DNA from 2 places in the Paenibacillus sp. MZ03-122A genome. Region 2 is predicted to be linked to the other one. Evidence: riboswitches for the same ligand, from Rfam matches in the RefSeq annotation. Region 2 holds a riboswitch; the other holds the start of a gene.
The links. Region 2 has a riboswitch for glycine ahead of NLX74_RS14545 (alanine/glycine:cation symporter family protein). Riboswitches for the same ligand answer to the same signal wherever they lie in the genome.
Positions count from the first base shown of each region.

Region 1: it holds a riboswitch for glycine, as region 2 does, so the genes downstream of both, gcvT (glycine cleavage system aminomethyltransferase GcvT) here and NLX74_RS14545 (alanine/glycine:cation symporter family protein) in region 2, are expected to answer to the same signal.

Region 1 covers NZ_JANAVI010000004.1:152,752-156,463, forward strand. Annotated here, with positions in the region: gene gcvPA (aminomethyl-transferring glycine dehydrogenase subunit GcvPA) at 1-735, opposite strand, end outside; gene gcvT (glycine cleavage system aminomethyltransferase GcvT) at 860-1,960, opposite strand; glycine riboswitch at 2,137-2,285, opposite strand; gene gcvH (glycine cleavage system protein GcvH) at 2,629-3,027, shown strand; gene NLX74_RS10795 (PTS mannitol transporter subunit IIBC) at 3,451-3,712, shown strand, end outside.
Region 2 covers NZ_JANAVI010000006.1:63,553-67,264, forward strand. Annotated here, with positions in the region: gene NLX74_RS14535 (carbohydrate ABC transporter permease) at 1-29, shown strand, start outside; partial or broken gene NLX74_RS26000 (NADH-dependent alcohol dehydrogenase) at 242-383, shown strand; gene NLX74_RS26005 (hypothetical protein) at 420-560, shown strand; gene NLX74_RS14545 (alanine/glycine:cation symporter family protein) at 660-2,078, opposite strand; glycine riboswitch at 2,238-2,332, opposite strand; glycine riboswitch at 2,351-2,427, opposite strand; partial or broken gene NLX74_RS26010 (family 1 glycosylhydrolase) at 2,593-2,858, opposite strand; gene NLX74_RS26015 (family 1 glycosylhydrolase) at 2,848-2,961, opposite strand; gene NLX74_RS14560 (LacI family DNA-binding transcriptional regulator) at 3,222-3,712, shown strand, end outside.

The DNA of each region.
Region 1 (3,712 bases), on a different contig from region 2:
CAGTGGGTTGGCACTGACGACCAAAAGACCTTTGTGCGCATGGATGAGATCAGCCATCGGCTTCAGGTTTTCCACGGCTCCGAAAAAGTTGGGGCTTTGGACCAAAACAGCCGCAGTCTTTTCCGATACGGCCGCCGCTAACGCATTAGCATCCGTTACGCCGTCCGAACAGCCGATCTCCACGATGTCCAAATCCAATCCGCGTGCATAGGCTGCCAATACCTGACGTGCTTCCGGATGGACGGACCTTGATACGATAAGCTGTTTACGGCGGGTAGCTGCGGCGGACAGTGAGCCCGCTTCCGCCAGTGCAGTCGCTCCGTCGTACATGCTGGCATTAGCTACAGCCATGCCCGTCAATTCGCAAATATACGACTGAAATTCGAAAATGGCTTGTAGCTCGCCTTGGCTTACTTCCGGCTGATAGGGGGTGTAGGCTGTATAGAATTCCGAGCGTGAAGTGATGTGCTGGATGACGGACGGAATATGATGATCATAAATTCCTGCGCCAAGAAAGCTGGCATGTGTGTCTGTATTGGCGTTGTGTCCAGCAAGCTCGGCCAAGTGGCGGGTTAAGGCTCTCTCGCCGAGTCGAGAAGAAAGAGGGAGTTCCCCTTGATATCGAATGGCCTCTGGAATGTCACTGAATAAATCATCGATGGATGAAGCGCCGACCACACGCAGCATTTCGGTTTGATCCTGTTCAGTCATAGGGAGATAACGATGCTGCTTCATAGGTTCTGGCTCCTTTCGAAAATCAAAATTTAAATCGTAAATTAGTTAATAAAAAAGTGTGAGATGAAAACCCGGAAGTACATATCTGACATGTTTGCTTTATAGAAATGAGGAGAGTTTAAGATCAGCGTGGGCGTTTATAAAAGGGTGCTGCCACCACCTCGGCACGCAGGCGTTTGCCACGAGTCTCAACCTCCAGCGGTGTGGAGAGGGCGCTAAAACGACTGTCTACCAAGGCGAGGCCGAGATTACGCTTCAAGGTGGGCGACTGAGTCCCCGTTGTGACCTCACCGATGTGTTGTCCTTCTGCGAATACCGGGTAATGGGCGCGAGGGATACCGCGATCCATCATTTCCAGCCCGATTAATTTGCGAGGAATCCCTTGATCTTTCTGACGTTGCAGTGCTTCTCTACCGATAAAATCTCCTTTATTCAGCTTGACGAAGAACCCTAGACCGGCTTCGAGCGGTGAAATCGTGGCAGATAACTCCTGTCCGTACAGCGGCAACCGTGCCTCAAAGCGTAGGGTATCCCGAGCACCAAGTCCAGCGGGAATCAGCCCATACGACTCACCGGAACGAAGCAAACCCTCCCATACGGCTGGTGCTTCCGCAGCAGGTACATAAAACTCAAAACCGTCTTCGCCCGTATATCCGGTTCGTGAGACGAGTGCTTTTGCTCCGAACAATGGCACATTCTCATGGAAGCGGAAAGATGCCAGATTCGTAATGTCCGTATCTGCCACGGCTGCGGCAATACGTGCTGCTTCCGGTCCTTGCAACGCCAGCAATGCTATCGCATCAGACACATTCTCCATGTGAACGGATGCAGGCATATGGCGAATTAGCCAATCCCAATCCTTATCGATGTTAGAGGCGTTCACAACGAGCATGTAGCGCTCCGGTCCTTTGCAGTAAACAAGCAGGTCGTCTACTACCCCTCCATCGGGGTAACACAGGAGTGAATATTGTGCCTGACCTGGTTCCAACTGGCTGACATCATTTGTGGTCACCCTTTGCAGAAAAGCTTCGGCCTCTTTGCCTTCAACCAAAAATTCGCCCATATGCGATACATCGAATAAACCCGCACGTTGCCGGACGGCCTCATGCTCCTTTTGAATGCCGCTAAACTGAACGGGGAGCTCCCAGCCGCCAAAGTCAATACAACGAACCCCAGACTGCGTCCCGTAGGACGAATATAGCGGTGTTTTTCGCAAATTAGTCATTTTTCCACTCCTATTCGGTGTGATCGGCTAAACAAAAAAGACAGGCCGAAAAAAACGTATAGACGGCAGTCTACACTCTTTTTTCAGCTCTGTCCTTGATACCAGAAAGTTACCCCGGTATGTACCGGGTTTCCCCTTGGGTGATCCGCTCCAATAGCGAATGCTCTCCAGAGATGCGTCCGGCAGAGGTCCTTTTGCCTGAGAGATTCACCTGCAATGCAGGCTTACTCCTTCGGCGCTACCTTCGGGATCAACAGTATATTACCTGGCTTTGCAGATAACAACTTGATCCGATTCGCGTGCACAACTGTCCCACAAACCGCAACAGCTTGTGAATCTTTTTGGTAGTCTCTCCCTCCGCGTTCATCCGCGTTTGCAGTTGTCGGGGTGTTTCCCAAAGCATTTGCTATAACCCATTAATACGCAAATTCATTCAAAATGTCAATAAAAATGTCATCAAAAACAATAGAAAAAACATTTAATATATAAATAAGGATATGTAAGCGTTTGTTATAAGCTATCATATTTTTATATAGTACGCTATATGAGGTCATATGAAGTATTTTTGTTAGTATTATTGACATGAGTGTTCCTGTTGTCATAATCTTAACCTGTCTAATACAGGTGAGCAAAAGCGATTTTATTCATATGGAAGCGAGGGGAACAAAATGGGTGAAGTGAAGCAGCAACTTTGGTATACAGACGAACATGAGTGGGTTCAGCGCACAGAGAATGGAACGTTGCGGATTGGTATTACAGATTTTGCACAGCATCAACTGGGTGATATTGTTTTTGTAGAATTACCTGAGGCGGGAGTAACGATTGAGCAGGGAGCGGAAATCGGTACGATTGAATCGGTGAAGACGGTATCCGACCTTTTTGCTCCGGTGACGGGAACCGTATTAAAAGTGAATGAAGCGCTGGAAAGTACGCCTGAGCTAGTGAATGAATCTCCCTATGAAAAAGGTTGGATGATCGAAGTAGAGATAGATAAAGATGTGGAGGAAGCATTGGGCAAGCTACTGTCTGCGGATCAATACGAGCAGTTGATTTCCGATGTGCAATAATGAGCAATACAGCATGAAATAATAACGCTTTATTCTGGTTTTTTATATGGATATTGAATTAAATAAGAGCATCGTTAGTCCGCTCAGTTTTTGTATAAATAGTCGCTATGACCTGACATAGCGACTATTTTTTTGTTGTCTTTTAGAAGACGGATTTACGTTGTCTTCTCAGGCTTAGAAGAGAGCATCACTTTAAAATTGTGTAGATTTACAACAGTGTTTTTTCGACTAATTTCTATAGCTACAGGTCATATTAAGAAGAATTATGCAGGTCTAATACCTTCTCGGTTAATTTAAATTTAAATGTTGTCATCAACGTTCATGACGAAAGTACGTTTTCATTTCATTGATGAAGATAGCGCTGTCATTTAGTATGAATTTTAAGAAAAGGTAGTGATGCTTACCTACAAGGAGGATTTGAATATGAGTACATTGGACGCAAAGCCAAGTTCAAAAGGAGGCACTCGTGTCGCCGTACAGCGTTTTGGCCGTTTTCTCAGCGGTATGGTTATGCCCAATATGGGAGCATTTATCGCGTGGGGATTGATTACGGCACTCTTTATTCCGACCGGGTGGTTCCCAAACGAAGGTTTCGCACAACTGGTTGATCCGATGAAAAATTATTTGCTGCCGCTGCTGATTGGTTACACGGGAGGCACGATGATTCACGGACAACGTGGAGGTG
Region 2 (3,712 bases):
ATCTTGCCGCCGGAGCGGTCAAAGATTAGATTTACCTGAATACCCTTATTCATTTCATGTTTAATAGTTAATCGTCATTTCAAATAGCTTACATGATGAAGTCAGCTATTCGACAGACAATCAGGTTAAGCAAGTTACGATTGGACCATGAACTATGAACTGAGGGGAACTTTCCAGATGAACAAATTCACATATTATAACCCCACCAAATTAATTTTGGAGACCATCAAATTGAAGAACTGCAGCAGGGGCTAAAGATGACGGCGATGTGTCGGATGTTATCAACAAAAAGCACATGCCGACCCAGGCTTCTGCCATTCAGCAACATCCACACACTCGCCCCCACCGGTTCAGAAATGAACCCGGATTCTGTTATCACCAACTGAGAAACGAACGAAAAATACGTATGGGGCAGCGCGGTGACGCATCCGAGTGCATTCTGGACAAGTCTCGGTGCCCCTTCCACCCTGGTCGATTACAATATTAATGATGAGCAATCAGAAAAAATCGTAAACATTGCAGCCGGTGAAATGGAATATGGAGGCTTTGGTAAAAGTTGAATCAGGCATATATTATGGCTATTTTACGCGCATCACTTTAAAAATCAAAAAGGGAGTGTCCTCAAGCCTGTGATGGCTGAGGGCACTCCCTTTTGGAATTTATGAATTAATCGTTTGTCCTTTTTCTTCTACTTGGATAGCAGCCCCTACATTGGCACCTGCAAGAATGCCCTTTTTCTTATTAGGATACAGAGAATCCATATAGGTTCGGGTTTCTGCAACTACAATTCCTGATAAGCCGAGCAGTGCAATCAGGTTCGGGAAAGCCATCATTGCGTTAAAGATATCTGCCAGCAACCAAATGGCTTCCAACTTGATGAACGCACCTCCTGCTACAAGTGCGATGAACAGATAACGGTATGGTTTAATCCATTTGACACCCAGTAAATATTCAACACAACGTTCTCCGTAGTAATTCCAGCCCAGTATCGTTGTAAATGCAAATAAAATAAGGCTAATCGTCACGAGCTCTGCACCAGCCGGAAAGGCACTGGAAAACGCATGCTGGGTCATCAGACCTCCATCGTCATTTCCACTCCATATTCCCGTAACCAGCAACGTAAATCCCGTCAGATTACAAATAATCATCGTATCAATAAATACGCCTGTCATGGATATCAGCCCTTGTTCTGCAGGCCATTTCGTCTTAGCAGCAGCTGCTGCAATTGGCGCACTTCCCAAACCGGCTTCATTAGCAAAAATACCTCTGGCAACTCCGCTTCGCATCGCCAACATAATCGTCGCTCCGGCAAATCCACCCGTTGCAGATGTGGTCGAGAAGGCCCCTTGTAATACTAAAGCAATCGCATGAGGAAGCTCTCCTGCAAACTTAATGAGTACAATTAAGCAAACTACGATATAGAGCCCCGACATGAATGGAACAATCTTTGTGGATACCTTGGCAATACTTTTGAGTCCTCCAATCGTAACAACAGCAGTTAACACGGAAATAATGATCGCTGTAACTACCGTTGGCACTCCAAAGCTACTTTCCGTCGAAGAAACGATAGCCTTTACTTGCGGAAAAGTACCGATTCCAAATAGGGCTACAAGAACACCAGAAAAGGCAAACAACATCGCCAGCGGCTTGAAACGGCGGCCAAGTCCGTTTTCAATATAATACATCGGACCACCCGAAAATTGTCCGTTCCGGTCTTTAACACGGTATTTAACAGATAATAATCCTTCCGCATATTTGGTTGCCATCCCGAAAAAAGCTGCAACCAGCATCCAGAATAATGAACCGGGCCCACCCAGTTTGATTGCTGTTGCCACGCCGACGATACTTCCTGTACCTACAGTAGCTGCCAGTGCCGTACTCAATGCTCCGAAGCTGCTTACATCTCCGCTACCTTCGTCCGGCGCTTTACCAATTAGCTTGAGCGCCAAAGGCAATCGAATAACCTGGAGCAGCTTCAAACGGATCGTTAGCCACAACCCAGTGCCCATTACGAGAATAAGAAGCGGCGCTCCCCATATCCAGCTGTCAATCGTTTCCAATACATGTACCAAATTCATTTCAACCCGCTCCTCCAGCATATTAGAAAACAAAAAAGAGTCAAATCAGCTGATTCGACTCCTGGAGAGGTTAAAGGCACGAAAAAATACAACCATCTTGTGCAGGTTACTACCTCTAATAGCTCATAAAAAAGCCTAGGGTATTCCCTGTCACAGGTTATTCGCGTCTCTGTCCTTTTGCCTGAGAGTTTAAGCAGATGTTATCTGCGGTGCACCTTCGGCGCCCAATTAAGGGTCTCTCCAGAGTTCTGTCCGTTTACGGTCCCCGCTTGTTGCTGTAATCAGCCTAAGCACCTGAGAGTTTTGCCCCTTCGGTCGGAACTTTCGTTCCATCTCCCGCAAACATCAACCAGACATATGAAATTTTTATTCATTATACAGAAAACTTTCAGCTTATTACAAGTGAAAAGTTTGTGAAGCCCTCTGAAATATTATTATGTCTATCAAAAAAGCGGATATAGCAAATTTCATCCTTAGGATGTCTTCTGCTATATCCGCCCGAGATGATATGGAATTACAATTCTTCACCATTGGTTGCTATCACATTTTTATACCAGTTAAATGAGTCCTTTTTGGAGCGTTTGAGCGTTCCGTTACCGTCATCATCCAGATCAACGTAAATAAATCCGTAGCGCTTGGACATTTCGGATGTAGACATGCTCACAAGGTCGATAGGACCCCAGCTGGTGTAACCAATCAGATCAACACCGTCGGCAATCGCTTCCTTCATTGGGCAATATGCTGACGCAAGTAATCAATGCGATACGTGTCATACACAGAGGTCAATAACCACACCGCCACCGGTGAACGGGCTCATGGTCATTACATTGATTTCATTAAAGGTCATCCAGTATTTCACTTTATCCTTATAGCGTGTAAACACTGTTTCGGCATAATTTACGTAATGCTATGACTTCACGACCCAGCCAGCCATTATACTTCTGAGTCAGACCTAGCGGTGTCTCATAATGTGACAATAATACTTTAAAGCCCATTTCAGCGAACAATGCAACCTAACGATAACCGTTCTCCTTTGAAATGCATTGACAGATACCTTAAAATAGACGTAATGCCTTCATAAGCATCCTAATCGTTGTAACGCGTTTCATGTCAAGTATTTTTTCTTATGTGAGGAGAAGCACCATGTCGAATCTTGATCAAATTGCAAAACTGGCGGGCTTTTCCAAAGCTACGGTATCCAGAGTATTAAATCAGTCCCCCCATGTTAGTCACGAAACAAGAGCTAAAATTTTGAAAATCATGCAGGAATTAGATTATGTTCCTAATCGAAATGCCATTTCTCTATCCAAGGGTCAGACGCTTCAGATCGGTATCATTACTTCAACTATTAATGAAATTGTTCTCGCTTTTCTGGACAGCTTTGTGGAAGTAGCGGGCCAAAATGAATTTCAAACCATTATTTATACTTCGGGAGAAGACAAAAAGAAAGAGCTTCAAGCCTTTGAGGATTTAAAAAGAAAAAGAGTCGATGCGCTGGTCATCATTTCCTGCGTGAATGACACTGATTTTTTGAGCACCTATTGCAAATATGGCCCGATCGTGTCGTGGCAACGAATGGAGCATACCGATATTCGCTCCGTCGCTATGGATCAGTATGAAGGATATATGTTAGC